DNA from 3 places in the Bacillus sp. AK031 genome. Region 3 is predicted to be linked to each of the others. Evidence: riboswitches for the same ligand, from Rfam matches in the RefSeq annotation. Region 3 holds a riboswitch; each other region holds the start of a gene.
The links. Region 3 has a riboswitch for S-adenosylmethionine ahead of M1E09_RS02315 (O-acetylhomoserine aminocarboxypropyltransferase/cysteine synthase family protein). Riboswitches for the same ligand answer to the same signal wherever they lie in the genome.

Region 1 (10,713 bases), 370 kb from region 3:
TCATTGCAGCCGTCATCGCTAAAGATAAAACTTTACGTGATTTCACACGTGATTCCTCCTTTATGTAAATTGAATGTGATAACTTTTTAACAATTGTAAATATACCGTATTTTTCTGAAAAATACAGCAATTCTGAATAAAAAGAATCTATAGCACTATAATAAAAACCCCTATTTAGGATGAAAGATACACTCTATTACATAATTAGGAATTTATTTGTTTTATTACCCGGGATTGAATTAAGGTCATTTGTCCTGCAAGGATGTAAAATTGAACCAATCCAAGTCCTGGAAATGGTTCAGATTGACTCATTACCCCAAATTCACGAAAAAAAAAGATGACCATTTTTCATGGTCATCTTCATCATTCAGGAGCTTTTCTTCCAGCCCTGCAGCTTCCGGTATATTTTTCCATTATAATAAAAAAATTTGGTTATCCAGCCTGATGCATTAAGGAACTCTTTTGAAAAGCTGAAAACATTTTGCTGTCTCCAAGCTTTCTCGTCTGAAAGATAGACTCCTATCAACCCCTTATTTATTAGACGATGGAAACCTGCATGGGGAAGCTGGCTTGTATTCTCATCAGCCTTTTTGAGGAAATGAAGAAGCCTCCCTTTCATTTCTTCTTCGCTTTCATAGTAGAAACAGAAGTTGAGGTCTCCGCCTTCAATATCTTCTTCCTGATCGATAAAATAGTCAAGCAGAATATGTAAACCTTGAATATATGGAAAGTATCCGTTTCGGATAGAGTCAGCCTGAAAGCTTTCAAAATCCTCACGCAGCCCATAGGACACAAGGCAAAAAATCCCCAGAGTTGAGCCGGAACAGGCAGAAAATTCATACCAATCCATTTCTGGCAGTGTATCCTTATACTGCTCGAACCAGCTTTTTAACCGGTCGGTTCGCTCTTCTTTTTTAACATGTTTATGTATTTGCAAGTCACAGTAATAATCACAGAGTTCATGTAAATAAGGTTTTATGACAGGATAACCCGGAACATCTGACAGCACGGATTGACATGTCAGCACCAGCTCATTCAGATAACCACCGTCATCCTGATCTTCTCTGTGTCTGTAATACTGGCGCAGTGGAGCACCTACTGTAAGAGCGTCTTTCATTGATTCATGGAGAGCTGAAAAATCCTCTGGATCCAGAGAAGTGCTTCTGTCACATAAGTTATCCAGGTAGTCACTGATTGTCTGATACGCGACTATGAATCTGATTGCACTTTCCCTTTTCCATTGAGCAAGCAGGGCCAGGATCGATCCCCCTTCACAATGGAACGTTTTATGGAGGATACTTGCAAGGGCCTGGGTTTTCAGTTCATCATTCGGAATAGCTTCAGCCTTGCTTGACCACCCTTCAAGTTCGCTGTGGACCACAGGGAATACCTTTCGATAAACCTGACTCATCAATGAAAAAGGATGAGTGGGAATGGACATATACTTCACCTCGCTCAATTAGGTTTTGAAAAAGCTATTCTTTGACTACATAACCGATCGTTTTCAATCTTGACTCTACAAAGGTTTTGGCATATTCGAATACATCGTCCCGTTCAGGTTCATTAAATATTTCATGATAGCACTTCGACCATTCTTTATAATGCATTTCAGATAGGGAGAGCTCATTGAACCATTTTTTCACGAGTGACTTATCTACAATCTTATCATCTCCGCCCTGCATGACCAACAAAGGAACATCCGGCATTTTATCCATGTTGGCAAAAACCAGCTTCATTGCCTTGTCGAGTTCCCTGTACCAGCGCACAGACACTTTGGTGACATACAATGAATCATTGCTGTCTATTTCCCTTACATCCTGGTTTCGAGTCGCAAGGTCAACAGTCAATCCTGATGAAAATCTCACTTGCGGCGCCACTTTGTTTAAAATATGGGAAATGAATTGAAGCGGTTTTGGCGGTGAATCCACAAGGCCCAGGCATGGAGATGAAAGTATCAGGCCTGCAAGGTTGATATGGGATTCCTGCATAAGCCTTGCTGCAACCAGCCCGCCCATACTGTGGCCGATCAAGAATACAGGCAAGTCAAATTGATAGGCAGCCTGAATCCAGTCCTTCACCTCGACAATGTATTCGTCAAAGGCATCAACATGTCCTCTTTGAGCCCTTGATGTCATGCCTTGCCCCGGCAGATCTCCCATGATGACATGATACCCGGATGTCCGCCACATTTCAATGAGCCACCCGTAACGGCCATGATGCTCCATAGCACCGTGTATAATGACGATAACCGCCTTAGCCTCCTGATCCGTTTCCCATTTCCACATGGCAATTCCTCCTTAAATCTTCATTCTAAAATAATGATAGTTACTTTCAATAATGATACACTCAAATTATTAAGACTAATTATAACTGTCCTTTGAAAGGAGTAGTACAATGATTTATGAATATAATGGCAAAAAGCCAAAGATAGCCGAAAGCGCCTATATTGCTGATTATGTAACAGTTACAGGTGATGTCGAGATAGGCGAAGAATCCTCAGTATGGTTTAACAGCGTCATCCGCGGCGATGTCGCACCTACCATCATTGGGAACAAGGTCAACATTCAGGATAATTCTGTTCTCCATCAAAGCCCTGACAATCCATTGATCTTGGAAGACGAAGTCACCATCGGTCACAGTGTCATCTTACATAGTTGTAAAATCAGGAAAAAGGCACTGATTGGCATGGGGTCAACCATACTCGATAATGCCGAAATAGGTGAAGGGGCTTTTATTGGTGCCGGAAGCCTTGTCACCCCTGGAACGGTCATCCCGCCGAACAGCATGGCCTTCGGAAGGCCGGCCAAGGTCATCAGGGAATTGAATGATCACGATATCAGCGAAATGAAGCGGATCTCAAGGGAGTACGCCGAAAAAGGACAGTACTACAAATCATTGAAACCTCTTAAGTAATAGATTTTACTGTTTTTTTACCCATTATCCATGGGAGTTATTCTTTCATCGGGAAAGTAATCATTTGCAGTAGCAGCCCTCTCCTTTTTGATGGAGAGGGTTTTTAGTTTTGGAGCTTTTGACATCGCCGGTTTTTGATTTTTCCGATTCCGTGATGCCATAGCAGCCTAATGATAACGCCAATTTTTGTTTTTTCCAATTCCACGGTCCCACCCCTCTTCATGACACCGAAAATGTTAAATTTTCCTTTTAACTGTGCTTGACCAGCCGAAGTAATCCTGGTTTCACATACAATAAAACCCGAAGCAATATACTCCGGGCTTTAACAGTCATTATTCTATTACGCTTTTGCCTGCTCTTTAAGGGCCGCAGCTTTGTCAGTGCGCTCCCATGGAAGATCAAGGTCGCTTCTGCCAAAGTGGCCGTAAGCAGCTGTCTGTTTGTAAATCGGACGGCGAAGATCAAGCATCTTGATGATGCCTGCAGGACGAAGGTCGAAGTTGTTGCGGACAACGTCGATCAGAACATCTTCAGAAACATCGCTTGTTCCGAATGTGTCGATAGAGATTGATACCGGCTGTGCTACACCGATTGCATAGGCAAGCTGAACTTCACATTTATCAGCCAATCCTGCAGCGACAAGGTTTTTGGCAACATAACGTGCAGCATAAGCAGCGGAACGGTCAACTTTCGTCGCATCCTTTCCTGAGAATGCACCGCCGCCGTGACGAGCATAACCGCCATAAGTATCAACGATGATTTTACGGCCAGTCAAACCGGCATCCCCTTGAGGTCCGCCGATAACGAAGCGTCCAGTAGGGTTGATGAAGTACTTTGTATCTTCATCAATAAGCTCTTTCGGTACAACCGGATCAATGACATATTCTTTCAGGTTTCTTTGGATACGCTCTAAAGAAACCTCCGGATGATGCTGTGTAGAGATAACGATTGTATCAATGCGGACAGGTTTGTCATTTTCATCATACTCAACCGTTACCTGAGTTTTACCATCAGGACGAAGATATGGAAGCACATCGTCTTTACGCACTTCAGTCAAGCGGCGGGAAATTTTATGAGCTAATGAGATTGGAAGAGGCATAAGCTCCTTCGTTTCATTACAAGCGAAACCGAACATCAGACCTTGGTCACCAGCTCCGATTGCTTCGATTTCTTCGTCGCTCATTTGTCCTTCACGTGCTTCAAGCGCCTGGTCCACACCCATTGCAATATCAGCAGACTGCTCATCGATGGAAGTCAAGACAGCACATGTTTCAGCATCGAAACCGTATTTCGCACGAGTATAGCCGATTCCTCTGATTGTTTCACGTACAATTTTCGGAATATCTACGTAAGTACTAGTTGTAATTTCTCCAGCAACCAAAACAAGACCAGTTGTAACAGACGTTTCACATGCTACACGTGCGTTCGGGTCATTAGTTAGAATTGCATCTAGGATTGAATCGGAAATTTGGTCACAAATTTTATCTGGATGTCCTTCCGTTACGGACTCAGATGTAAACAGACGACGTTTTTTTGACATCGGTGTTCCTCCCTTAAGAAAAATAATTGGCTGAACAGAATGGCCTGTTCTCAGGTAGTTAATCACGGTACTCATTCCCTTAGTAGTATGAAGTAAACATGGTGTTTTTATCAAAAGACTTCATCTGCAGGGGCAGAAATTCTCAATAAAAAAAACCTTCCCGTCTATTAAAGAGGAAAGGTTATGATTTAAAGCCGCGCCTTTCACTCTTATTGATCAAGGAGAACCTTGCATCAGATTAGCACCTTTGCTTAAAAAATGACCTTATATCAGATTACTGTGTCATCAGGATAAGCAATACAGCTTAAATCATTAAGAATGATTTTGGTTCAAACAAACAGACAAAGAGGTTATCTCCTTGTTTGGACCAATCCTTTTGAATACTTCTGACAAGTATATTTTTCAAGCAGGTTGCTGGGTTTCATTGGGGCTGTCCCTCCACCAGCTCGGAATAAGAGTATCCGTTCAAGGGTCAATATTAACTTACTTTGTCAAAACGTGTCAACAGTTTTATTTCCTTATTGTGCAACTTATTTCAGCTGCACAAATCTACTTGCTTCTGCTGGTTCTTATACACCATTTTAAAGACACTTGATTTAGTAATTTCCTTTCTAAGTGTCTCTGGGCAGATTAAAGAACATTTAATTTCGCATACTCTTCTCTAACTGTCTCTACAACCGTTCTAAGAACACTTAATTTTCCACTCACCATCGTAACTTTCCCTACAGCCACAAGGAGAAAGGCCCACTGCAAAGTATTCTGTAACAGAGAAACAAGCTTTTCATCACGTACAAACCAACCATTTTTATAACCCCTGAAAACCACGTTATTCAATTAAACCTTCCTATATAAGAGAAACTTCTTTACAAACGTTCACAATTCGATAAAATCGTAATAGCATAACTTAATATATATTATTCCGGGGTTTTTCAGAAATAAATGTTTACTCACCACCATTTATGACTAAATCATTAATACAGCAATTATGTCAGCGCTCTCAAAAAATTCTTGTATTTCACCTTTAAAATTGTGACAATTTAAAAACATCGAGTAAAAATAATTAAATAGTATAGACTAATGGTTTTATTGTGTTATACTAATTCTTGAGAAAGCAAAGGGGTAATTAAATAAGGCTCTTTTTTGAAGGCTGAAGCTTTATGGGAGAAGCTTCAGCCTTTGAGGCAGAGCATTAAATACAGAACAAAGGAAGGTTATAAAAAAATGACTTCAATTAGCCTGTCTAATAAACTAAATGAATTACTTAACGGAAAAAATACAAAAGTACAATTATCTGTACCTCAATTAGTTGAAAAAGTTCTGAACCGCAATGAAGGAATTCTTACGGCTTCAGGGGCAGTCCGTGCAGAGACAGGAAAATATACAGGCCGTTCTCCACAGGATAAATTCATTGTAGAAGAACCTTCAACAAAAGATAAAATTTCTTGGGGTTCTGTAAACCAGCCTATTTCTTCAGATAAATTTGATAATCTTTATAATAAAGTCATTGATTACTTACAAGATAAAGAAGAAATTTTTGAATTCAAAGGATTCGCCGGCGCTGATCCAAAGCACCGCATGCCAATCCGTGTAGTGAATGAATATGCTTGGCACAATCTGTTTGCCCACCAGCTTTTCATCCGTCCAAGTGCAGATGAGATAAAAGGCCACAAAGCTGAATTTACAGTCATTTCAGCTCCAACTTTCAAAGCGGATCCAGCTGTTGACGGCACAAACTCTGAAACATTCATCATTGTTTCTTTTGAAAAAAGAACCGTACTGATCGGCGGTACAGAGTACGCGGGCGAAATGAAGAAATCAATCTTCTCTGTGATGAACTTTATGCTACCTGAAAATGATATCCTTTCCATGCACTGTTCGGCTAACGTAGGCCAGGAAGGTGACGTAGCATTGTTCTTCGGACTTTCCGGAACAGGTAAAACAACTCTATCTGCTGACCCTAACCGCCGCTTGATTGGTGATGATGAGCACGGCTGGTCTCCAAATGGGGTATTTAATATAGAGGGCGGATGCTACGCAAAGACTATCGACCTTACTCGTGAAAAAGAACCCCAAATCTTTGATGCGATCCGTTTTGGTTCTGTGCTTGAAAATGTGGTTGTCGATGAAAACACCCGCATTCCGGATTACGAAGATAACACACTGACAGAAAACACACGTGCAGCATACCCGCTTCAAGCAATCGATAACATTGTTGATCCAAGTGTTGCCGGTCACCCTAACACAATCATCTTCCTTACTGCTGATGCCTTCGGCGTATTGCCTCCAATCAGCAAACTGACAAAGGAACAAGCAATGTATCATTTCTTAAGTGGTTATACTTCTAAACTGGCTGGCACTGAGAGAGGAATCACTTCTCCACAGGCAACGTTCTCAACATGCTTCGGTTCTCCATTCCTGCCGCTTCCTGCAACAGTATATGCAGAGATGCTAGGTAAGAAAATCGATGAGCACAATGCTCAAGTATACCTTGTGAACACTGGCTGGACTGGCGGAGAGTATGGTGTCGGCAGCAGAATGAAGCTTTCTTATACACGCGCTATGGTTCAAGCTGCACTTGAAGGTGAACTGGCTAATGTTGAAACAGCGACTGACGACATTTTCGGCCTTCAAATTCCAATTCATGTACCAGGTGTACCTGATGAAGTACTGCAACCGCGTAAAACATGGACGGATGAAGAAGCTTATGTGGAAAAAGCGAAAGAGCTTGCAGGCAAGTTCAAGAAAAACTTCACGAAGTTCAATAACGTTCCAGAAGAAATTCAATCTAAAGGCGGTCCACTTAACGCATAATATGAAAAAGAGGCATGCTCCCAATTTTGAGCCTGCCTCTTTTTTATGTCCTGATAATTTAGTTATTTTTCGCCCGCTCAACAATCTCTTTGAATCAGCCTTTTATCAATTTGTGCTGTTCAAGGATGTTAATTGATAAGTAATGATCGTTTGGCCATTTTCCCACTGAAGCTTCCTGATCACACCCATCCCATTCGTATCTGCTTCCTTCGTCTTTTTCACTTCGACTGGTATTTCCATCGGATATAAACGATATCCCTCTTTTACAAGCTGGAAAAAGTTCTCTTCCATTCGTTCTTCATTTCCTTTGGTCACAATCATTGTATTTAATTCCAAACCCATTCCCATTAGGAACACTCCCTTAAACTTTAATTGTTCCATCCTGCTATGTCACACGCTTTGTTTCTTCATCCAGCTGCAGACCATCTGAACAATTTCACGGTTGATTGCCGGCGGAAAATAATGTGTATAGTTCTCAAAATAATAGGTATCTACCATTTTGTCCAGTTCTTTTAGTCTTTTTTCAAGCTTATATGCATGATCAATGGATACATTATGATCCTTCTCGCCATGTATGATAAGTACAGGTGCACTTATTTCCTCTAAATGGTACAGCGGGGTCCTCCATTTATACCGCATCGGATATTTATTGGGTGTTCCCCCAATAACTCTCTTCATCATCCTGCGCAAATCCTTTCGTTCTCGGTAAGTCAGAACCATATCGGATACCCCGCCCCAAGTGACCACCGATGCTGTTTCCTGCTTCTCGATAGCTGTGAGGAGAGCCATTACGCCTCCTCTGGAAAACCCAAAGACATGGACTTTCCTCCCTGCCACTTTAGGATTGTCAGCGAGTAAATCAAAGGCAGCGAAAGCATCGTGTCGGTCGTCTCCGGCAAAGTCCTCATTCCCTTCTCCTCCTTGATTGCCCCGGTAAAAAGGCGCGAAGACGACAAAGCCTTCAGAAGCAAACTGCGCAATACGCGCAGGTCTTACCTGCCCAATATTTTTGATTCCTCCTCTAAGATATAGAAAGCCGGGATACACTCCATCATTTTTTGGCTGGGCAAGCAAGCCCTTCACCCGGAGGCCGTCTGCACAGTAGGTAACAGAAAATAGTTCAACTGCCGGATTCGGTGACGGGAAGATTGTTTTTTCAAGAATTGTGCCGCTTTTCATCGTCTCACCCTTTCTTCGATTTATAGGCTATCACACAAATTTTATTTTTACATACGATATGTAGCAAACAATATCTGTCTTTCATCCCGCCTGCATCGACTCTATGCAGCCATATGCGGCGGGGATTGGCAGGCTAAAGGAGAGGAACCATTTTGAAAAGGCTGCTGAAACTTAGTGTTTTATTATTTATGATTCTCATTCTTTCAGTTGGTATGTGGGGGTGCGCCCAAGAAGAACAGAAAGCGCAAAAAGTGAAAGTTGCTGAAGTAACGCGATCCATTTTCTATGCACCTCAGTATGTCGCCCTGGAAAAAGGCTTCTTTGAAGACGAAGGTCTCGACGTTGAATTAACGACGACATGGGGCGGCGATAAAACGATGACAACCTTGCTTGCCGATGGCGCCGATATCGCACTTGTTGGTTCTGAGACGACTATTTATGTTGATTCACAGGGTTCAAGTGATCCTGTCATCAACTTTGCACATGCGTAATTAACTCTTATACAGGTATGTAATTAAAATTTTGAGCTTCCATATAGGAGCTCCTTTTTTTATATCATACTTCTATGCAGTTCGTATATCAACGTGCCTTTTGCACTTCACACACTGGAATAGATTCGGTTGGATTTCCTTATGCCTTTTTAACTTTCGGCAGGTCTGGCAGGATAGTGTGACGTGTCTGACCGTAAAATCGTTGATTTTCATTTCATCGTCTTGCATCACTACATCATCTTCTTCAGACTCATCTTTGTCTGGCCAAATAGCAAACAGAAAAATGGTACTCATTACGCCGGTCCCAAAACTTACCCAGTCCACATCAATCACCTCTCATTCAGAATGTATTGCAGCTCCCCGGTATTAAAATCTTTCACAGGAACAATTCTATAAGCAGAATCAATACTATGTTCCTGCTGCAACTTAAATACGAACTCGGGATCATTCAAACAAGTCTCAACCAAGAGACAGGCGAGAGTGGTAGGTTTCATGTTACAAGCTGTGGACAACCTATTTAGTTTTGCGCTCATCTTATTGTTCAGTGAGATGTTCACTCGATTTACTTTCTTATTTCCTAACCCCTTTCCTTCTATCATCAAAACACCCCCTTCCAAATGTCATGACAATTGACAGTGTCAACCGTGTAACAATGTAACAAAAGGGACATGGAGGAGGGAGGTCATAATCTTAAGGTGATCCCGCCTCCAGATGTCTTAATTACCTCTTTTTTTTGGAGTGATCTTTGGTACTCTCTGTCCACCAGAGTTTTCAAAAACTGGCTTCCGTTTCGTTTGCCCCCATTAGGAAGTTTAGTCACGAAATCATGAAGCACCTTTTGTTCCGGATCATCAACGTTTAAACAGAGTGATACTTTTTTGATTGTCATTTCAACCTCTCCCCTACCCTTGTATTTGCAGTCCACTTCTGAACTACTTGATAAATGGTTATGACAGTATGTAGACAAATATTCCTTTACTGAACACAAAAAAACCGTCTCAATTAAGAGGCGGTTTTTATTACACGGAGAGTCCTTGGTTGAGTGGGCTCCCAACTGATATATCCTTTTTCTTTGAGTTTATGAAGAAACCAGCTCACTGTGGATGATGACTTTAGACCAACCATTTCACCGATATCTCGGTATGCTGGTGGATAGTTATTTTTGTTTCCATACTCGCTTATTGCTTCCAGTACTTCTTTCTGTCTCTGGGTTAATTCAGCCATGATTTAGTCTCCTTCGTTGTTTGGCAGCTGATAAGATGTTTGCCTGTTTAAAGGACCTCAGCTGCTGTTTTTTCATGTCATAAGTTAATATGCTATCAGGCGTTATTTTCCTCATAATCACAGCTCTTTGTGAGATTACTCCCTGGTTATTTATATAGATTAGTTCAATGGGTAACTTATTCTTCAATGAGGTTTTAAACAAGCAGTTCATCAGTATCAACTCCTTTTGACCTAATTTTATACGAACGATAGTTCGATTTCAAGTTGATTTACGAACAAATGTTTGTATAATTAATGGTATAAGGAGATGAAACGGGATGATCAATGACCGAGGGAAAATAAAATGGCAGTCGGCTTTCTTTATGCCTGAACATGTAAAATTAATAAGACAAATACCAATTGATGAAGTCAGGCAAAGAAAGCCGGAAGTGGACGAGCAAGAGTTTGAAGAAATCGGCATCATCGTCATGGAATCATTAAACTACACGGTTTTTATTAAGCTCACAGTGTGGAGGGGTGGATTCTTTAGAAAACTAACTGGAATTGTGGCAAAAG
Region 2 (10,713 bases), 370 kb from region 3:
GTCCTTTACCTGACAGGCTGCGGTCAAGGGCTATGCTTTTTTCCTCCCTTAAGTAAAGGAGTTCTGTTTCTTCTTTGCCGCCTGCCCTTACTTTCAAGCCGAATTGAGAAGCCTTCCTGGCATCGATCTCCACCTTCAATTCAACTGAATTCCCTTCAATTTCAGGCAGTGCCGCTTCGCCTTCTACCACAATATTTTGATACTGCTTATGATTCTTTCGGAGTTTTTCCAGTTCAGGCACCGGCTTTGTTTTCAGCTTTCCTGCTTCTACAAACAGCTCCCGGGGAATCGTCATCGCACCTGCAAAACCCTCTTCTTGTTCAGGCATAGGACTTTCCCACATATTCATCCAGGCCACCATGATCCTTCTCCCAGTCGGGTCCTCCATTGTTTGAGGAGCATAAAAATCGAAACCGTAGTCCAAAACCTCAAATGGCCCGTGCTCCAGCTCTCCTGTCTCATAATCAAGGCTGCCGGCAACATATCCTGCCTGATGAAGGTTCTGATAGAAGTTCCCTTCCGGCCCCATCCCTTGCGGAGACATGACAAGAACCTCCCTGCCTTGAATGTCGAAGAGGTCGGGACACTCCCACATATAGCCAAAGTTGCCTTCGCCTTTTGCTGCCACGTTGATGAATTCCCAGTTCAGCAGATCCTCTGAACGGTAAAGAAGCACCTGTCCCATATGATCCTTTGTCCTTGATCCAAGTACACAATAATAGTGTTCTCCCTTTTTCCAAACCTTTGGGTCTCTGAAGTGGTATGGGTGAATGTCTCCCTCAGGAGCAGGATCGATGACCGGATTTTCAGATAACTTTTCAAACGTAATTCCATCATCACTGACAGCCAGGCACTGTGTTTGATATAAGTCTGTTTCATGGTCAGTACCAGTCCACTGATTACCTGTATACATAAGGTACAGCTTTCCATCCTTCTCGATTGCACTGCCGGAAAAACATCCGTCCCGGTCATATTCCTCGCTCGGAGCCAGGGCAATCGGAACTTCCTCCCAATGTGCCAGATCCTTGCTCTTGAAATGTCCCCAGTACATCGGTCCCCATTCAGGAGAAAAGGGGTGATGCTGATAAAAGAGATGATATTCTCCATTGTAAAAGCTGAAACCGTTCGGATCATTCATCCAGTACGCAGGCGGCGCCAGGTGATAGGACGGCTTCCACTGGCTGCGGCTTACCTTATCGCGGACCTTGTTGATAGAAGCAGCTGCTTCTTGGATTTTCTGTTGGTGGTGATTCATTGTATCTCCTCCACTATCCAGTTGATTTGTCTCTATTGTATAACAAAAGAATCCTGAAAAATAATTTCGCCAAGGTTTCAATCTAACCGAAAAATCCACAAAAAAACTTGGAGCAGAACATTCTGCTCCAAGCCCGGTCCTTATGCCTCCTCCAGCTTTCTTTCCAGAAACTCTTCTTTGATTGCCGATAACAGCTGATGATCCGTCAATAGCTTCAAGCCAGTCAACGCGAGTGCTTTCGCACCTTTGATCAGCGCTTCGTCACCTCGTGGAGAGGCAGCCGCTTCTCGGAAAGGCACTGTATGGCCAACAAGTTCTTCTCCGCCGATTTTAATAAACGGATGGATTGTCGGCACCACCTGGCTGATGTTTCCGGCGTCTGTTGACCCAATTCCGCCCTTTTCAGTCAGGACCACCTCTTCTCCGAGTTCTTCGATGACTTCCTTAAAAGCATGATCAAAGGTTCGATTCGGCAGCAGATTATCCACTTCATTTTGGAAGGCAATGACGTTAAGTTCCGCTCCTGTCGCCAGTGCCGCACCTTCAGCAACTGCTTTCACTTTCTCTGTCACTTCATCGAGATAAGATCTGGTTGCCGCCCGGATAAAGAATCGCGCTTTTGCATATTCAGGGATGATATTCGGAGCATCTCCACCATGTGTGATAATCCCATGAATCCGAACATCGTCTTTCAATTGCTGTCTCAGAGCATTGATCCCATTGAACAACTGGATCACCGCGTCAAGAGCATTGATGCCTTCCTCCGGTGAAGCTGCAGCGTGGGCCGGCCTTCCTCTATATTCAAAATCAAGCGGATCGACTGCCAACGAGGAAGCCGTTAACCTTGTCTGGTTTGAAGGGTGAACCATCAGCGCTGCATCAACCCCCTGCAGGAGTCCATGTTTTACAAAGCTCCCTTTCGCACTGCCGTTCGGTCCACCTTCTTCCGCAGGCGTTCCCAGCACAACAACCTCACCACCCGTTGTATCAAGCACCTTGCCCAATGCGATCGCCGCCCCTACACTGGTTGTTCCGATAATGTTATGTCCGCAGGCATGGCCGATCCCAGGGAGTGCATCATACTCTGCAAGAAACGCGACAGTCGGCCCCTGCTTTTCTGATTTCCTGCGGGCAAGAAAAGCTGTTTCATGGCCGGCAACCGCTCGTTCCACCTGAAAGCCCTCTTCCTCAAGAATCCCTGTCAGCAGCTCTGAAGCAAAGAATTCCTGATTGCCGATTTCCGGCTTCTTGTGGATCCTGTGGCTTGCAGACAAGTACTGCTCCCTCTTGCTTTCTACGCTTTCAATGATTCTCGCTTTCAATTGGGTGTTCACTTCAACTGCTGATGACATATTAAATTCCTCCTTGGTTTTTATTTTTGTAAACTGAATTTATTCCCCAATATTACTCAATGGAACGAACGTAGGAATGACATTGCCTTTATATTCTTTTTCAATAAACTCTTTCACATCATCTTCCTGATAGATTTCTGCGAGCTTTTTAAGAGTTTCATTGTCTTTATCCTCTGTACGGACCGCGATGATATTGATATAAGGTGTGGCCGTTTCGCTCTCATGGAAAATCGCATCTTTTGTCGGCGTGAAGCCGGCGTCAACCGCAATCCCGTTATTAATGATGGAAGCCGCTACATCCGGCAATACCCTTGGCGTCTGGCCCGCTATAACTGGCACAATTTCAAGATTCTTTGGATTGTCTGTGATTTTTTCAATGTCGCCATTGCCGTCAAAGTCTTCCGGCAATGTAATCAAACCGGCTTCCTGAAGCAGCAGGAACGCCCTTCCCATGTTTGTCGCTTCATTCGGGACGGCAATTTTCCCGCCATCAGGAATGTCTTCTACACTTTCATATTTCTCGGAGTAAATTCCCATTGGAGCGATTACGGTCGTTGCAATTGGTGCTAAATCAAGGTTGTGCTCTTTTTTGAAAGCATTGAAGTATGAAATCGTCTGGAATGCATTTGCATCCAATTCTCCTTCAGCAAGCGCTATGTTAGGCTGGACATAATCAGAGAATCGGACAATTTCCACTTCGATTCCTTCTTTTTCAGCTTTTTCCGATACATAATCCCAAATGCGGTTATCGGACCCGCTTACCCCGATTTTCACTTTTACTGTTTCTTCCCCGCTTGTAGTGCTGGAGCAGGCTGCCCCCGTCACCGCCAATGCCAAAATTAAGATTGCTAATAATAATTTCTTCAAGATGAATCCTCCCTTTATCTTCTTCTGATTTTTTTTGATAAAACATTCCCGGACGTTTGCAGGCCTTGCACCAACAGAACCAGAATCCCGACCGTGATCAGCATGACGGTCGTATCAAAACGCTGATAGCCGTATGTAATCGCGAGATCCCCCAGACCTCCGCCTCCGACTGCACCTGCCATCGCCGAAGCCCCTACAAGACCCACTGTCGCAATGGTGAAAGCGAGAACCAGTGAACTCAGTGCCTCGGGTATCAGGAACTTGATGATGATCTGCCACGGGGTCGCCCCCATTGATTCTGCCGCTTCAATCACGCCCGGCTCCACCTCAAGCAAGGAGTTTTCTATCAACCTCGCAATATACGGTCCTGCATAGAAAACAAGCGGCACGACGGCAGCTGCTGTACCAATCGAAGTTCCGACGATCAACCTTGTGACAGGGATGATCGCCACCATCAAGATGATGAATGGTACTGAGCGGAACACGTTAATAATTCCATTTAACACATTGAACACGGGCAGGTTTTCCAACAGATGGCCTTTCCGTGTCACTACCAGCAGAATTCCCAGCGGCAATCCGAGGAGCGCTGAGAACAACAGTGAGAAAGCGACCATCTGAAGTGTCTCGATCAACGCCTCAATAATTTGCTCCTGATCAACTAGCATTGGCCTCCACCTCCTTGATTCCGACTTTTTCCTGGTTAATGTACATAAGAGCCCGATTGATTTCACTGTCGCTGCCGATGAATTCAACGATCAAGTTGCCGAATGGGATTCCCTGCAGCTCCGTGATATTACCGAAAAGAACATTGGTATCGATATCGAACCTCTTAGCGATTTTCGAAAGAAGAGGCTGACCGGCCGATTCCCCGACAAAGTTGATTCTGAAGACCTTCTGTTTTCCTGCGTTGTTCCTGACAATTTCTTTGATTGAATCAGGCAGCGTATCATTCATGACGGTGCTGACAAAATTTCTTGCCGTCAGCGTTTGGGGAGCGGAAAACACATCAAACACTGAACCTTCCTCGATGATTTTTCCCGCTTCGATGACGGCAACCCTGTCACAAATCTCGCGGATGACCGTCATTTCATGCGTGATGATCAGAACCGTGATCTTATATTCTTTGTTCACTTTTCTGAGCAGCTGCAGAATCGAATTGGTTGTCTGCGGATCAAGGGCAGATGTCGCTTCATCACATAGAAGGATCGATGGCTTGGTGGCCAGTGCCCTGGCAATGCCCACCCTTTGTTTCTGCCCGCCGGATAACTGATCAGGATATTGATTGGCTTTATCCTCGAGACCTACAAATTCAAGCAGCTCCAATACCCTTTCCTTAATCGCTTCTTTCGGTACCTTTGCCAGTTTAAGAGGCATGGCGACATTGGCGAAGACCGTTTTTGAATTCAGCAGATTGAAGTGCTGAAAGATCATGCCGATATTCCGTTTAATCTCCCTGATTTCTTTAGGACCCAAAGCTGTAAGGTCCCTGCCTCCCACGATGACTTTCCCGGATGTCGGCTTCTCGAGCCAGTTGACACACCGGATCAGCGAGCTTTTTCCTGCACCGCTAAAGCCGATGACACCGTATATCTCCCCTTCATTGATCTTTAAATCGATGCCGTCCAATGCCCTGACCGGCTGATTGCCACTTTCGTATATTTTCGTTAAGCCTTGAAATTCAATCATTTTGCTGCTCCTTTCTCGTTTCGTCAAAATAAAAAACCTCTTCCGGGGGAATGGAAGAGGCTTCTGCACACAGCAAAGAGGGCTCTTCTTATCTCCCAAGCTTATAGCTTGCTGGATTTGGCACAGTACTCGATGATGAGTCCGCTGCCGAGGCATCAATGGGCCAGTCCCTCCGCCTCTCTCGATAAGAGAAATATTCACTTTTTCAATCGGGTTACTCAGGATTATATTTATACTCGTTTCGCTCTTCCTCTCCCTTCCCTGTAAAACTGCTTCAACAAAATAAAAACCCTCTTCTTGAAAGCGAAGAGGGCATGATTATGTAATCCGTCCTCTTCTCATCTCTCAAGCATTGCTTGCTGGATTTGGCACGGTACTCGCAATGGAGTCCGCTGCCGAGGCTTCACAGGGCCAGTCCCTCTGCCTCTCTTGATAAGAAGTATGGAAAATTATTCTGTTTTTTGTAAAACTTGATTATCACTTTACAACGCCATTTTCAAAGTGTCAATACTTTTTTTGAAAAAAGTTTTCTGCTGATTTCCGCTCCAATCAACCTGTTTTTTCTCTAAAACTAGATTGATTTTATTTTCGGTTTGTAGAATTGTTAAACTGGATTATACCGTTAACTAACAAAGCATTCAGAAATATTTTGGGGCTGTTTTCATCTGTAGTTGATGCTTTTTTGAAATATACTACTCTAGACTAAGAGATATTCCAAAAAAGTTTTGACTGTGTGGTGCACCCCATAGTTTATGATAAAAGTACCGGAGGGGAGTTATGTACAAAATCAGTGAATTTGCCGAAATCACGGGCTTGAGTAAAGAGACTTTGCGCTATTATGCTGAAATCAAGCTTTTGGAGCCTGCTTACATTAACCCGAAGAACAACTACCGATACTATGATGACGGGTCTTATTTCCTGGCTGTTCTTCTCGTTAAGCTAAGAAACTTTGGACTGACAATCCAGGAAATGCAGGATGTCATGAACGACCAATCCTTTTTCAACCTGGAGGAGTTACTGGAGTTGAAAAAGAAAAATATACAACAGGAAATCGAAACACTTCAGCAAAAACTGGCTGAAATCGACGAATTTATTGAATCTGGAAAGGAGCAAAACCAATGATCCATTGGAAAGAAGAAAAGGCCATCCCAGCAAACATTGAAAAAGTCTGGACTTTATTCTCAGAAGAAAATATGCCAAGAATCATGCCGAAAGTCATAGAAAATAAACCTGTATACGAAGCAGAAGGGGTAGTAGGCTCTAAATATGAGCAGAAATACCAGGAAGGCAAAAGAACAGAAACTTATATCGTCGAGAGCCGAAAACATAAACGGATCGGTTTCGTTATTGCTAAAGCATTTGAAATCGACCTCTCTTTCACTCTTGAAAAAATTGACGAAACAAGCACGAATTTCATTTACGAAGGAACCAATAAAGGCAAGAATTTTGTCGGCAGGGCCATGTTAAAGCTCGGGGGAGATAAAAATAACAACAAGGTTGTGCAGGAATTCATGGACCGGGTCGAAAAAGAAGCTATAAAATAAAGGAAAAGGGCACACACAGGTGTCCTTTCCCTTTAGAGCAACAGTATATTTATTCACCTTCGGGTCCTTACTCGTCACTACGGCCGCTGTTCAGCTCAGGAATGGAAACCCTATATAGCTTATCATCATCTTCTGCCGGGTTTCCTCTGCCATCCGTATTGTTGCTGACAAAATAAAGGTTGCCGCCTTCAATGTAAACGTCTCTTATCCGCCCGTATCCTGATAGAACCTCCTCCACTTGCTCATTCTCCAGTGACAGTCTTTTTACTCCCTGTCCTCTAAGTGCCGCAAAGTAAAGGTCATTTTCATAAAAATCTGCACCTGAGGGCGCCCATGATACCTCTCCGGAATGGACAACAGGCTGCTGCAAGCCTTCCCTGCTTTCATCTCCTTTTATGAGCGGCCATCCATAGTTGTTTCCTGCCTTGATCAAATTGACTTCATCATAACCGGAAGGGCCATGTTCGGTACTGTACAAACTTCCGCTTCCGTTCCATGCCATACCTTGAGGGTTGCGGTGGCCGAAGCTGTATACATATGAACCTTCAAATGGATTGTCTGCCGGGATTGTACCATCAAGATTCATTCTGAGAATCTTTCCTCCCAAGGAATTCAAATCCTGGGCAATTTCCTGTTTCGTGGCATCGCCTGTCGTGATATATAGTTTTTCATCGGGACCGATCTCCAGTCTGCCGCCATGATGGTATTGTCCGCTTGGGATGTTATCAAGCAGTGTTTCCCCTTCCTCCCATGCTTCTCCTTCGAGGTTTAAAACGACGATGCGATTATGGGGAGCGGGACTGTTTTGATACGTATAGTAGGCAAAAGCTGAGGGTGTTTCCGGGAAGTCCGGATGCAGAACAAAGCCAAGCAAACCAGCTTCCGGGACCTGCGCCAAAGGTCTCTGCAGATTCACTTTCATCCTTGTCTTTTCTCCATCTGTTACTTTCACAATTCCACCTGTACGCTCCGAAATATAAAAATCCCCGTCGACTTTATTGATGGACCACGGTACGTCCAGGTTTTCTTCCAGTACTTCCACATTGAGATTTCCTCTGCCTGCTGTTTCTTGTGTCTCAGGATCAGAAGGCTGGCTTGAACAGGATGCCATTAGAACCAAAACAAATAATAACACGGTCAGCTTTTTCATCAAATAGTTCTCCTTCCCTTTTACTCTTAGTTACTCCGTACTTAAAAACACCTCCCTTTTATGTAAGGAGGTGTATGCCCTATTCATTATGTACCCTTAATCAGGGGTTTAATCAACAACTTCTGACTTGTTCTCCAGTGCTTCATAAATAGCTCGGGCTACCCCGTCTTCCTCATTGCTTGTTGTGCTATATGTGCAAAATGACCTGATTTCTTCTGCCGCATTGCCCATGGCTACTGGTCTCCCGACTACCTTCATCATCGAAAGGTCATTAAGGTTATCTCCGACTGCCATGGCGTTTTCAGGGGCCAGCCCTTTTTCTGCAATAAGATTCTTTAAGGCGATTCCTTTTTGAGCGTCTTCACTCGTCACTTCAAGGTTTTCCCTCCCGGATGCGCTGATCGCCAGCCCGCCGGATCTTTCCAGGCTTTCCTTTGCCTTTTTCAGTAATTCATCATCAAAGGAAAAGACTAAAAATTTATAGACGGCATTGCCATTTGTAAAAGCTGCACTGTAATCGTCCACTACTTTTATATGGCCTTTTTCAAAGCGCTCCTGGGCAGCATCCCGGATGGCCTGTTCCGACGTTTCCGGATTGGCTGTTTTAAAAATATCGACGATGGACTGGATCCCTCTCTCGTAATCTTCTGTATAAGTACCTTGAGTGGTATACAGTTCAAAATAGATTCCCATGTCCTTTAGTATTCGCATGACTTCAAGGGCTTTCTCTTCATGAATAGCTGCACTCTTGACCACTTTTCCCTCTTCGTTCCTGACTTCTGCGCCATTTACACAGATAATCGGGCATGAAATTCCCGCCTCTTCCAGGACATATCTTGCTTCTTCATAGGATCTTCCTGTCGCGACAACCACTTGCACTCCTTTGGCTTGAGCGTCCAGCAAGGCCTTTCTGTTTGCTTCACTTATTTCCTGTTTTCCATTTAACAAAGTACCGTCCATGTCACTGGCGATGATTGTAATCATTTTGTATAACCTTCTTTCTAAACGGGGTTGGTTTCATACGGAATATAATCCGCTGGATGAGACAGCATCCTGTCTGCCTAAAGGCATTTTAACACCTTAATGCTAATTTATTGTAAAGAAAGGCTTTCACTTATTCTCCCCATTCCCTTAAGACTTATCTCAATGAAAAAAGAAGCCCCCGAAAATAGTGCTATAATTTCCGCTCCAGGTGTACGACTCCAATTAATCTAAGTTTGCAGTTCTACTCTATAATAAAAGAGAAAGGAAATCTTTTCATTCCCTTTTAATAACACTCCTGTTACTTTACTTTCAATTCTAAGAATCCATATTCAAAATGAACCCAAACCTTCTTCATCAATCAGAAGAGGACGAAATCAAAAGCGATTTCGTCCTTCATTTGTTATGTCATTTTACTTTTTTCTATGCCGACAACAGGCCGCGCCTGTTTAATTCCTGCCTGACCATTTCTATGAATTCTCTCACTACTCTTTCTTCAATTGACCGGTTATAAATTTCGATTACCTGGTCATCCGAGAGATCGACAATCGATTCCATAAAACTCACCTACTATTTCTGACATGGTTGGCTATATACCACTTTTGAACTATAGTTAAACCTTTTTTCGTTAAAATGTTTGATTTTTTCAGCAAATTTGATAATTTAACCCAAATAAGTGAAGCGGAAGGCTCTTGTCGAAAACAGATGAATTGTTGTAAAATTTTGAATATGAATGGACCTGTTTCTATTTATTAAGAAAGGGGAAAAGGAGGGACAGCAACGCTTGCTTGCTAAGTTGCTTGTTTATTAAAAAGAAAGTCTGGACAGTTGAATATTTATGAATTACTATGTATTTTATTACGTTTTTGAGGTGATGTCGCATGGACAATGGACAATTTAAGACAAAATCAGAAGTAAATACGGGAAATGTTCTTCTATTCCTGCTCCCTTCCCTTTTAGGTATATTCCTGTTTATGATCCCGATTCCGCAAGAAGATGGGATCACCATCCCGATTGCGGTCTTATCAGGATTTGTGCAAGAGTACATCGGTGCATTCGTACCGGCGATCATGACTGGGTTGATTATCGTGACCGTTCTCGGTTCTCTTGCAGCCAAGTTTCTAAAGCCTGATTTTATTATAAAAAATGCTTTCTTAAATAATTTATTCGCAGTCAACCTGTTATGGTTATTCATCCGTCTTTTGGGCGGAATCTTCGCTGTGATGACACTGTTTAAGCTTGGTCCGGAATGGGTCTGGTCTGATGCGACCGGCGGCTTGCTGTTAAGTGTGGATGGACTATTGACCATCCTGTTCTCTGTGTTCTTGTTTGCAGGGCTGTTCCTGCCGCTCCTGCTTAACTTTGGATTGCTCGAATTGCTGGGGGCTATCCTGACAAAAGTAATGCGCCCGCTTTTCGGTCTGCCCGGGCGTTCTTCCATTGACTGTCTGGCATCCTGGCTGGGAGACGGGACAATCGGAGTTCTCCTGACAAACAAACAATATGAAGATGGTTATTATACGAAAAAAGAAGCGGCCATCATCGGGACGACATTCTCTGTTGTTTCCATTACCTTCAGCCTTGTCGTCATTTCGGAAGTCGGTTTAGGTGATTACTTCCTTCCTTTCTATGGTGCAGTCGTATTATCGGGAATTGTCGCTGCTCTAATCATGCCGCGTATCCCGCCGCTTTCCCGCAAGCCTGACACATATTACAAGGATCAGGAAGGAAAGGACACGATGGAGGTCATTCCAAAGGGACATTCCCGTCTCAGCTATGGCTTTGAGCAGGCTCTTGTTCAGGCTGGAAGGAATAACAGCTTCGGCAAATTCTTTACAGACGGTTTTAAAAATGTACTCGATATGTGGCTTGGTGTGG
Region 3 (10,713 bases):
GAAATCTCGTGAAATTGCCATAAGGCCACCTTGCGTAAGAGTCTTCGGATGAATGAAAGAACGACCAGAAAGTAACAGGCACAATCAGGCTGCTTGGAGAACTGTCCATAAGCAGCACGACATGCCCTTCATTAATAAAGCTTACTGCTCTATCCGGCCTTTCCGTATACAATACCGTCGGAACGAGTGAATAAGGCCGTTCCTCGATATGCTGTTCAAGAAGCCCCAGGTTTTGCACTTCATCTGACTTCATTTCAGTAATTCGCTTTTTTACTTTTTCTAAAAGGTCAGGATTGGCGACACCTTTTAAATAGATCAGGGCAACCTGGCTTAGTCCTTTTTCACCGACGGTTACATACTCTGTCATAAGTTCAGAGGAGCGCAGCTGCTTCCTGATCAGTGAAATATTGACGGCAATGGACTCGATGAATGCTTCCTTTGGCCCCTTGAGGACAGCCTCATCCTCCGGCTTTTGAATTCCTCTTTTTTCAAATCCGGTGGTTCCAAACAGATAGGCGTGTTCTTCGCCTTCAATAAATAGCACTGTGTTCCCCATCAGGAGATTGGTAACGATTGTATCGTAATCGCATTCCTCTTTAATATCTTTGATCGGTATTTGATTTGCGAAAAAATCCAGGTCCAGTTCCGCTTCTTCGTTTGGGTAAGGTGTTATAAGATTAGGAATAAGTTCTTTTTCTATGACCTCTCGCTGGCTCATGCCATTAAGGAAAAACAAAATGGCTTTTTTGTTAAAAATAGAAATCGTCAGCGGCCTGACGGATAGATCTTGATTGATGGGATAATTAAAGGTTTCCTTGACCTTTTCGGTATTATCTTCAAGTGAGGAAGAAACACCAGAGCAGTCCTTCTCTTGATCCTTCTTATTTTTTTCGCGTGTGGATTTCAGCATCTTTTCACCCCCTGTTGTATATAGAGTGTCACAAGATTTACTTGGTTATGTAATTAATGGTTATAAAGAATGATTTTGTCTTTGTTCAAACTTTGTGTTGCTAATGGGTGGGTAATTGCTGGTATTATGATAGGGAAATGATTTAAATCGCACGCAGTCAGGAAGGTGTAACCTTTGAAGTGGTACAGCATAGGAGCTTTCACGTTTCCCTCTGTCTGGGGAGCCGTCGTCATTGCTTTTGCAGTGACAGGCATCTTTTTAAAACTTTATGATGGCAAACAGGCAAATGAATGGTTCGGCAACAGTGTGTTCTGGTTCATCCTGACCTGGAAGCTGAGCTTCATCCTGTTTGATTTCTCTGCTTTTATCAGGCAGCCTCTGTCCGTCATTTATTATTATGGAGGGGTGAAGGGTTTCTGGTTAGGGATAGCCATGGCCCTGATTTATATATTTTTAAAAGGAAAGCGAGAGCATCTGTTTGGTTCGTGGATTCTATTCGTTCTTGTATATGAAGGAGCGGCAGGGTATTTAGCGGATAACACTTCTCTGTTGGATGCCGGAAATCTTCTTGTCGGGCTGGGGCTGTTTTACCTGGTTCTGAAGATGGGGAAAAAGGAAATCTGGCTGCTGGTGTTCACCGGCATACAGCTATTGGTTAATTTCTTGCAGAGCGGATGGTTTTCGACGGAGAGCTTCGCATATGTGGTCATAACGATTGGAGTACTGGTTGTAAATAGATTCGGGAGGGACGCTCATGAGTAAGAAAATTTTGGCGTTCGGGCTTGTCGGTGTTCTGATAGGCTTGTTTGTTGCCAATATCGTTCAAAATCAAAATGCAAAAAAAGAAATGGAAGAACAGGTGGCGGAACAACTCGAGTCAGGGCTGGAAGTGGAATTCGGAAGTGAAGGCCTGGATAAAGGAGACACCGCCCCGGATTTTACGTTGACCACGTTGGAGGGGGAAGAGGTCGCGCTTTCCGATTACAGAGGGCAAAAAGTGATTTTGAATTTCTGGGCGACCTGGTGCCCTCCTTGTAAAGCGGAGATGCCGCATATGCAAGAGTACTATGAACAGTATCATGAAAGAGAAAATGTCGAAATGCTGGCGGTGAATCTTTCGACAATTGATAATGGCAAGGAAGCTGTCCAGGAGTTTGTTGAGGAGTATGGTCTGACATTCCCGATCCCTTTGGATGAAGAAGGAGAACAGGGAACTGCCTACCAGGCCCAAACCATCCCCACCTCCTACATGATCGACACAAACGGCGTCATCCAGCACAAAATCCTCGGACCCATGAACAAAGAAATGATGATCCAAATGGTGCGATCAATGGACTGACTTTACTCCTCTAAAGCACTAAGAGGGACTGTCCCCTATGCTGCGTTAATACGTTAATGCGCAATAGGGGACAGTCCCTTTTCATGCATTAACGCGTTGCCATACTAAAAGGGACAGTCCCTCTTCGCGCGGTGATGCGTTAATTCGATAAAGACTGACAGTCGCAATTTCTTGTCGTATAATGAAGGGAAAAGGATTTAAAAGGAAGGGGTTCATCATGAATTTTGGCACGAAAGTTGTACACAGCACATTACATAAACGCGATATCAACAGCAAAACGACACCGATCTATCAAACCTCCGCTTTCACGTTTTCTTCCCTTGAAGAGCTGGAAGGATTTTATGAAGGAAAATCGCCTTATCTTTATACACGCTCAGGCAACCCGAATACAGATGAACTGGGCAAACTGGTCGCAGAACTTGAAGGCGCACCGGATGGAGTTGCCGCCTCCTCGGGACTCGCGGCAATCCTCGCAGGCATTCTCGCCGTTGCTGAAAGCGGGGACCATATCGTCGCAGCAGAAGATATATATGGAGGCACTTATCATCTGTTAAAAGAAGAATTACAGTCGTTCGGCATCACAACCACTTTTGTCGATTTCAGCGATCCTCAAGAGATCGAAAAAAGCATCACTCCGGAAACGAAGCTGTTATACAGTGAAAGCATCACCAATCCTTTTCTGCGGGTGGAGGATATCGGCACACTCATCTCCATCGCGAAAAAGCATAACCTGAAAACCATGATCGACAATACATTTGCGACCCCATACCTTATGGCGCCTTACACGGAAGGTGTGGATATCGTCGCCCACAGCGCAACAAAATATATCGGCGGCCATAGTGATGTTACGTCAGGTGTAACAGTAGGCTCATTAGAATTGATTGAAAAGGCAAGGCTGAAAGTCGTCAACCTTGGCAGCAATCTAAGCCCGCATGAAGCCTGGCTGACAGTGAGAGGCTGCAAAACCTTGGCCCTCAGAATGAAGCAGCAGTGTAAAAATGCCCAAAGGTTAGCAGGTGCATTGAAGAACCATGAGGGTGTTAAAACAGTATACTATCCGGAAAATGCCTCCGAAAAAGGGAATGGCGCCATCGTCACCATCGAACTTGCAGAGCAAAACGATATCCACAGGTTTTTCACAAACTTGAGCTGGGTGAAAATTGTTCCGACACTTGCAGGGGTGGAGACGACAGTATCCTATCCTCAAGGTACATCTCACCGCGCACTCTCCCCGGAAGCAAGGGCGAAAATCGGTGTGAACGGGCAAGTCGTCCGCATCTCCGTCGGCATTGAAGATGCAGAGGATATTATCCAGGCCTTCAAAATTGCAGTGGACAAATCAAAATAAAAATATTCTGAAAAATCATTGACCTTGGCGAAATAGTTGGTTATAATCCAACACATACAGCATATAAATTTTTCATAAGCAATTCGATAACTCTTATCGAGAGCGGCGGAGGGAATAGGCCCGATGAAGCCCGGCAACCTTCAAGCAGAACCTGCTTGAAAAAGGTGCTACATCCTACAGGCTCACGAAGTCTGGAAGATAAGAGGAGGAGCCGATGTCTATTCAAGCCCTCTTCTTAGCGGAGAGGGCTTTTTCATGTTGAAAATTCCTCTTCCCGATCCAGTGTCAAATTTTTTATTTAAATAAGAGGAGGAAGTTAGTATGACAAACCATCAATTCGATCCGGAAACATTACTGCTGCATGGAGGACAGGAACCTGATCCTGTTACAGGTTCACGAGCCGTTCCGATTTATCAAACCACATCGTATGTATTCAACGACACTGAACATGCGCAGAATTTATTCTCATTAAGTGAAGCCGGTAACATCTATACAAGGATCGGAAACCCGACTGTGGATGTTTTTGAAAAAAGGATTGCCCTGCTTGAAAAAGGAGTCGCAGCCGTAGCGGTGTCTTCCGGAATGGCAGCGATTTCCCTGGCGATATTGAACCTGGCGGGTGCCGGCGATGAAGTTGTTGCCTCGTCAAAACTATATGGCGGGACCTACAACCTGTTTGCTGTGACTCTTCCTCGCTACGGAATCAAGGTGAAGTTCGTTGACAGCACCGACCCGGAAAATTTCCGCCATGCGATAACCGAAAACACGAAAGCGGTATTTGCAGAAACGATCGGCAATCCGAGCCTCAATGTGCTGGATATTGAAAAAGTTGCGGATATCGCGCATTCCAAGGGTGTTCCGCTGATTATCGATAATACCTTCCCGTCGCCATATGGCTGCCAGCCGATTCAATATGGAGCAGATATTGTCATCCATTCGGCAACGAAGTGGATCGGCGGACACGGTACGGCAATCGGCGGTGTCATTGTTGATGGCGGCCAGTTTGACTGGAACAGCCCTAGGTTTCCCGGGTTTACAGAACCGGATGCCAGCTATAATGGGCTTCAATATGTTGATGTTGGCGAGGCGGCCTATGCCGTAAAATTGCGCGTCCAGCTCCTGCGTGATTTTGGTGCCTGCCTGAGCCCGCACAATGCGTTTTTGCTGCTGCAAGGGCTTGAAACGCTACACCTTAGAGTTCCCAAGCATAACAGCAACGCCCTGGAAATTGCCCGTTACCTGGAAAATCATCCATCTGTTGACTGGGTCAGCTATCCTGGACTGGCAAACCATCCGGCCAACACTCTTGCGGAAAAATATTTAGAGCATGGACATGGCTCTATCGTCAACTTTGGCATCAAGGGCGGAAGAGAGGCTGGCAGAAAGTTGATAGACAATATAACATTATGGTCCCACGTTGCCAATGTCGGTGATGCCAAATCACTGATCATCCACCCGGCATCAACCACCCACCAGCAGCTGAACAGTGAAGACCTGAAAACGACGGGTGTAACCGAAGCGCTCATTAGGCTGTCGATCGGGTTGGAGTCGGTAAAAGATTTAACGGCAGACCTTGACCAGGCAATCCAAAAAGCGACGGCAGCGGCAGCTTCAGTCTGATTTATGAAAAAAGCAATCTATGAAACAGGGAATGTTTCGGTAGGTAATCTCATACTTGAAAGCGGCAGACTCCTCATGGATGCTGGACTCAGCTATGAGATTTGCGGCAATCAAGAAGGACCTGTCATTCTTGTCTGCCATGCCTTGACGGGCAGCCACCTTAGTGTGGGGACGGATGGTCAGCCTGGCTGGTGGAGAGGGCTGATCGGTCCCGGGGCATATATCGATACGGAAGAATACCTGGTGGTGACGTTTAACGTTCTGGGTGGGTGTGACGGGTCGACAGGACCACTGTCTAAAGATCCGGACACAGGACAGCCTTACAGGATGGCTTTCCCGCAGGTGACCGTCCGTGATATTGTGCATTCTCAGTATAAAGCACTCCAAACACTTGGGATATCCTCACTCCATGCCGTGATTGGAGGTTCGCTGGGAGGGATGCAGGCTCTGGAATGGGGCCTGCTTTATCCTGCCTTCGTTAAAACAGTGTTCATGCTGGCAAGCACGCCGTATTTTTCTGATTACGGAATTGCTTTTAATGCAATCGGTAAATCAGCCATCACTTCTGACCCCAACTGGAAGGATGGCCATTATGAAGATGCAGCAGATGTAGCGGGCCTGCGGGTGGCAAGGATGGCCGGAATGGTCACGTACCGGTCTCCTGAACTTTTTAATGAAAGATTCCAGCGGGCTGAAGCCTCTGAAAAGGTGTTCCAGGTGGAATCCTATCTTGCCTATCAGGGTGAAAAACTGGCAAAGCGGTTTGATCCCAACAGTTATTTGTATTTGCTCCAAACCATGAACAGCCATGACATCGGAAGGGACCGGGGCGGTTGGAGGGAGGCGGCTTCACAATTTCAACGGGAGCTTATCTCTCTCGGTTTTACTAGAGATCTAATTTACCCGCCTTCACTCATCAAAGAACTGGCAGACCTGGTTCCGAGATCTGTATTTTATGAAGTAAAAACCTTATTCGGGCATGATGGTTTTCTGACTGAATTTGAAAAATGGGGAGGCCTCATAAAAACCCATTTAGAAAGTTAGCTCCATGACTCATAACTTGTCCCTCACCGGCATATAGTTTCAATAGCAAAGACATCGCACCGCTTCTAAGCATTTTTTGTGTGGTGTCTTTTTTATCCGAAAGATTAAAAGGATGCTAATGAAGGTGATATATAGGGAGGAGACAGAATGGAGCAGCGCAAAGGCGTGATTATAATAGCCGTCGCATCCCTTTTGGCAGGTGCCGGGGGAATGTACGGCGGAATGGACTTACTGAATTCATTTGACAGCAAGGCAGAAGAAGGGGCCGCGGATAACTCGGGCCAGGTAACGGACCGTCTGCATAAAGTGGAGGTTGCCTACGATCTGATAGCGGACAAATATGTAGAGGAAGTGGACAAGGGAGAGCTGGTGGAAGGTGCAATCCAGGGAATGCTTGATACTCTCGGCGACCCCTACTCTGTCTACATGGATGCCAGCACTGCCTCGCAATTCAGCGATTCCCTCGGCTCTTCCTTTGAAGGCATCGGGGCAGAAGTGACGGTCATGGACGGGAAGCTTCTGATTGTTGCACCGTTCAAGGACTCTCCAGCCGAAAAGGCAGGGCTGCGGCCTAATGATCAAATTTTAAAAGTGGACGGGGAAAGCATTGTCGGCTTGGATTTATATGAAGCCACATTGAAGATTCGCGGCGAGAAAGGCTCCAGTGTCGAGTTGGAGGTTATGAGAGAAGGGGTTACCAATCCCATCAAGGTAAGTGTAAAAAGAGATGAAATCCCTCTGGAAACAGTCCACTCAGATATTAAAAAAGAGAACGGCAAAGATTACGGTATCATTGAGGTCTCATCCTTCTCTGAAAATACAGCGAAAGACTTTAAAAAGCAGCTGGCGGAAATGGAGGAAACAGGTATCGAAGGGCTTGTCATCGATGTCCGTGGCAATCCGGGGGGACTGTTGTCGAGTGTAAATGAAATGCTGGTTGAACTGGTGACAGAGGAAAAACCATACGTGCAAATCCAGGAGCGCAACGGTGAGACGATGAAATATTTCTCTGAAAATAAGCAGAGGAAGGCATATCCGATTACCGTACTTGTCGATGAGGGGAGTGCATCAGCCTCTGAGATTCTTGCAGGGGCATTGAAGGAAGCGGGAGGCTATCCTTTGATTGGTACCAAAACGTTCGGAAAAGGAACGGTCCAGCAGCCGGTCCCGATGGGGGACGGAAGCAACATCAAGCTGACGATGTTCAAATGGCTCACACCCAAAGGGAACTGGATTCATAAAAAAGGCATCCAGCCGGACATTCAGGTCAAACAGCCTTCTTACTTCTATGCCCATCCTTTAGAAGCAGAAAAGCCGCTGACGGCCGAAATGAATAACGAGCAAGTAAAGAATGCCCAGCTGATGCTGGAAGGGCTTGGCTTCAAGCCAGGCCGGAATGACGGCTACTTCAACAGTTCAACAGAAGCGGCGGTTAAAGAGTTTCAAGAGCAGCATAATTTGGTGGCAAATGGAAAGATTGACAGTGTGACAGCCGGGAAGCTTCAGGAAGAGATCTATAAAGCGGTGAAAGATGAGAAGAATGATGTGCAGTTGAAGGCTGCGTTGGATTATTTGAAGAGGTTGAATTAACAGTAAAAGGCCTGGAGTTCACTCCAGGCCTTTTAATAATACTGCTGCTTAAGTTCTTGCATTTCAAAGCTGGGAACTTCCCTGCGGTTCAGTTTTTCCAAAATATAAGCAAGAGCCTTCAGACTATGCCCAGCCTGCTCCTCCGAAACAGCTCCTGCCTCATAGGCTCCATAATACTCATCCATATCAATCACATGGTAGCTTCCATCCTCGAATACCCGGATATCAATCAACAGATCATGGACACAAATGAGGTCTTCCTGCCTCTTTTCATACTGGACGATGTCAATCAGCCACCCATTATGCGAGCTTTTGAACCCGTAGGAAAATTGCAATCTTTTATCCAGCATATAGATGATGATAAATCTTTTCGAAGAGGCAAGTGGAGGCAGTTCGAGAATGGTAGAAGAATTAATTCTGATAAAGCGATTTGGTTCCTTCATGCTGAGAGCACGTTCCTCTTTTAACTGAATGGCTTTTTCAACCTCTTCTTCGCTGCTTTTTTTGATATCATTTGTATAGGTCAGGCCGCCATGCTCTCTTCCGACATGATTCCAAAAAATGACGACATCCATTTGACATTCCTCCCGACATCCTTCACATATCCATTCGCCAGCTCTCTGCAATTTCCTTTATATTTCCCGGGAAAAACTATTATTGTCGAAGTACTGGAAAATTTAGTAGTCTTCTATTTATAAAAATAAATAGGTTTTACAGTGGCTATTTGTTAAAATAATAGAATAGATTAACACGTTGAGGATGGTGAAGACCATTGTTACAGCATTGGCTTATAGAGATCATGAAAGCAAGCGGCAAGCTGTTTGTGAATCCGCTGATCTATTTCGCGGTGATCCTTGCTTTTGGTAGTGGTTTCTTTCGGGTAAAGCGGGAGAGGCGGGAACTGCATACAAGGATTTTCGATGTTTATCATGAGATTCGGTTTTTATTTCCCCTCGGAATTCTGCTTGGCCTCGGTTTTTCTTTACTGACGATCGGTGCGGGGCTGGTCATTCCTTTTGGAGGTTTGCTATTGATAGGAGCGGTTACGATGCTTCTGGCTCTTACATTTAACTTCCGTTTGCTGACACCGGCGTTTACTGTCGGAATATCTTATTTCATCCTTCTGGCTATCAATTACTTTAAGCTGGAAATGCCATTTTTTCATACATATTTCGAACGGCTGAATGAAGGGCTGTTGAATTCTGTTGTCGTATTGCTGGGGACGCTGCTGTTGATTGAAGGTGTCTTAATCAGCCACAGCGCGTGGAAGAAGACTTCACCCCGATTAATCAAAAGTTCGCGCGGGCTTAAGGTCGGAGCGCAGGAAGGGAAGAAGCTGTGGGTTGTGCCGATGTTCCTTCTGATGCCGATAGGGACACTGGATATGCCTTGGGGCTGGTGGCCTGTTTTTACAATAGGGTCACAGACTTATTCAATCATCCTTTTCCCATTCCTGCTCGGATTCAGGCAGCTTGTCAGAAGCACACTTCCGCAAATCAGCATCAAAGAAACTGGAAACCGGGTTTTCTGGCTGGGTGCTCTTGTACTGACAATTGCTGTAGCAGGATTCTTTGCTCCGGTGATTTCCATTGCCGGCGCTGCCATTGCAGTCATCGGGAGAGAGTGGATGGCCTACAGGCAGCGTGTCCAGGATAGTGAAAGGTCTTACTTCTTCTCAAGAAATTCCCAAGGGCTGATGATTTTGGCAATCCTGCCAGGTTCGCCAGCCGAAAAGATGTCACTTGTCTCCGGGGAAATCATCTCTAAAGTGAATGGATTCCGCGTCCAGACAGAGGCTGAGTTTTATGAAGCTCTGCAGAACAACCGTGCCTACTGTAAATTGGAAGTGATTGATACAAACGGACAAATCCGCTTTGCACAAGGCGCTCTTTATGAAGGCGATCACCATGAACTTGGGATTGTGTTCGTTGAGGAAGACCGTGAATGGTCATCAAAAGTCGGCTATCATTTTGTTAGTTCTTATAAATAGTCTCAATCTTTCTTATAGAGACCTATAGTGAAACAAAATGTTTGATGAGTTGCTCGGATGGATAAGTGATGCGATGCATACAGACCTCATTCTTTGAATCTGTTCCTTGAAATTTAGAATAGGGGAAGGTTCTGTTCACAAAGATTTACAGCTAGTAGAGGTTAGAAACCCATAGACCAGGATTTGTCAACAACAGGGTGGAAAGTGCCAATTCATGATACTTTCCAAAACATCAAAAAATAAAGGAAGGCAAGAAATGAGATTTATTGACATATCAGATTATCAACAGGAAACAATGCAATTAGCCAAACCAATTTATGATCGGATGAGAAGAATATTGCTGACAGCCGGTCGTACGATCCACCCCACATTTCTAAAGAGAATTTCTGAAATGGGAATTTCTACTTTAGTAGTAGAAGATGCAGAATCCAAAGGGATTACCTTAGATGAAATGCTTGATATGCCTACCTGGATGGATACAATTGAAACCGTGCAACAAGCTTTTAATGATGCTCGCAATAAAAAAAGAATAAATGCTTATGCAATTAACAATGCTGTTGGAAAGCTAATTCATGAGTTATCAAGACGAAAAATAATCATTCTAATTCCCTCAAGTTCCATTTCTGAAGAATTAGTTGAATATGCACATGCTGTGAATGTGGCTTTGGTTTCTATACAGATGGGGAAGAAGCTCAATTATAATGGATTGAAGCTGAGAGACCTGGCTGTAGGAGCCTTGCTGCATGACATTGGGAAAACACAGTCACAAAACGAGAAAGACCACCCTAAGCAAGGCTTTGATATTATCCGTGATAACCGGGAAATCAGCTTATTATCTGCACATATAGCTTATCAGCACCATGAAGTAATGA

Region 1: linked by a shared signal. The riboswitch ahead of metK (methionine adenosyltransferase) and the one ahead of M1E09_RS02315 (O-acetylhomoserine aminocarboxypropyltransferase/cysteine synthase family protein) in region 3 are both predicted to bind S-adenosylmethionine.
Region 2: linked by a shared signal. The riboswitch ahead of M1E09_RS00645 (methionine ABC transporter ATP-binding protein) and the one ahead of M1E09_RS02315 (O-acetylhomoserine aminocarboxypropyltransferase/cysteine synthase family protein) in region 3 are both predicted to bind S-adenosylmethionine.

Annotation. Positions count from the first base shown of each region.
Region 1 covers NZ_CP096424.1:872,262-882,974, reverse strand. The annotation lists gene M1E09_RS04460 (immune inhibitor A domain-containing protein) at 1-46, opposite strand, end outside; gene M1E09_RS04455 (tetraprenyl-beta-curcumene synthase family protein) at 368-1,441, opposite strand; gene M1E09_RS04450 (alpha/beta hydrolase) at 1,476-2,285, opposite strand; gene M1E09_RS04445 (gamma carbonic anhydrase) at 2,395-2,913, shown strand; gene metK (methionine adenosyltransferase) at 3,254-4,453, opposite strand; SAM riboswitch class I at 4,660-4,911, opposite strand; gene M1E09_RS04435 (hypothetical protein) at 5,084-5,287, opposite strand; gene pckA (phosphoenolpyruvate carboxykinase (ATP)) at 5,675-7,264, shown strand; gene M1E09_RS04425 (DUF2584 domain-containing protein) at 7,370-7,612, opposite strand; gene M1E09_RS04420 (alpha/beta hydrolase family protein) at 7,655-8,443, opposite strand; partial or broken gene M1E09_RS04415 (ABC transporter substrate-binding protein) at 8,656-8,925, shown strand; gene M1E09_RS04410 (hypothetical protein) at 9,007-9,258, opposite strand; gene M1E09_RS04405 (hypothetical protein) at 9,264-9,533, opposite strand; gene M1E09_RS04400 (hypothetical protein) at 9,617-9,823, opposite strand; gene M1E09_RS04395 (LexA family protein) at 9,937-10,158, opposite strand; gene M1E09_RS04390 (YolD-like family protein) at 10,476-10,713, shown strand, end outside.
Region 2 covers NZ_CP096424.1:130,538-141,250, reverse strand. The annotation lists gene M1E09_RS00665 (glycoside hydrolase family 32 protein) at 1-1,255, opposite strand, end outside; gene M1E09_RS00660 (M20 family metallopeptidase) at 1,396-2,607, opposite strand; gene M1E09_RS00655 (MetQ/NlpA family ABC transporter substrate-binding protein) at 2,647-3,474, opposite strand; gene M1E09_RS00650 (methionine ABC transporter permease) at 3,489-4,139, opposite strand; gene M1E09_RS00645 (methionine ABC transporter ATP-binding protein) at 4,129-5,160, opposite strand; SAM riboswitch class I at 5,246-5,351, opposite strand; SAM riboswitch class I at 5,496-5,599, opposite strand; gene M1E09_RS00640 (MerR family transcriptional regulator) at 5,938-6,282, shown strand; gene M1E09_RS00635 (SRPBCC family protein) at 6,279-6,704, shown strand; gene M1E09_RS00630 (PQQ-dependent sugar dehydrogenase) at 6,772-7,854, opposite strand; gene M1E09_RS00625 (Cof-type HAD-IIB family hydrolase) at 7,963-8,838, opposite strand; gene sda (sporulation histidine kinase inhibitor Sda) at 9,259-9,393, opposite strand; gene M1E09_RS00615 (YjiH family protein) at 9,717-10,713, shown strand, end outside.
Region 3 covers NZ_CP096424.1:505,154-515,866, forward strand. The annotation lists gene M1E09_RS02295 (spore germination protein) at 1-910, opposite strand, end outside; gene M1E09_RS02300 (hypothetical protein) at 1,085-1,672, shown strand; gene M1E09_RS02305 (redoxin domain-containing protein) at 1,665-2,249, shown strand; gene M1E09_RS02310 (trans-sulfuration enzyme family protein) at 2,467-3,597, shown strand; SAM riboswitch class I at 3,688-3,802, shown strand; gene M1E09_RS02315 (O-acetylhomoserine aminocarboxypropyltransferase/cysteine synthase family protein) at 3,919-5,217, shown strand; gene metX (homoserine O-acetyltransferase MetX) at 5,221-6,261, shown strand; gene M1E09_RS02325 (S41 family peptidase) at 6,409-7,851, shown strand; gene M1E09_RS02330 (DUF402 domain-containing protein) at 7,884-8,426, opposite strand; gene M1E09_RS02335 (PDZ domain-containing protein) at 8,624-9,841, shown strand; gene M1E09_RS02340 (HD-GYP domain-containing protein) at 10,098-10,713, shown strand, end outside.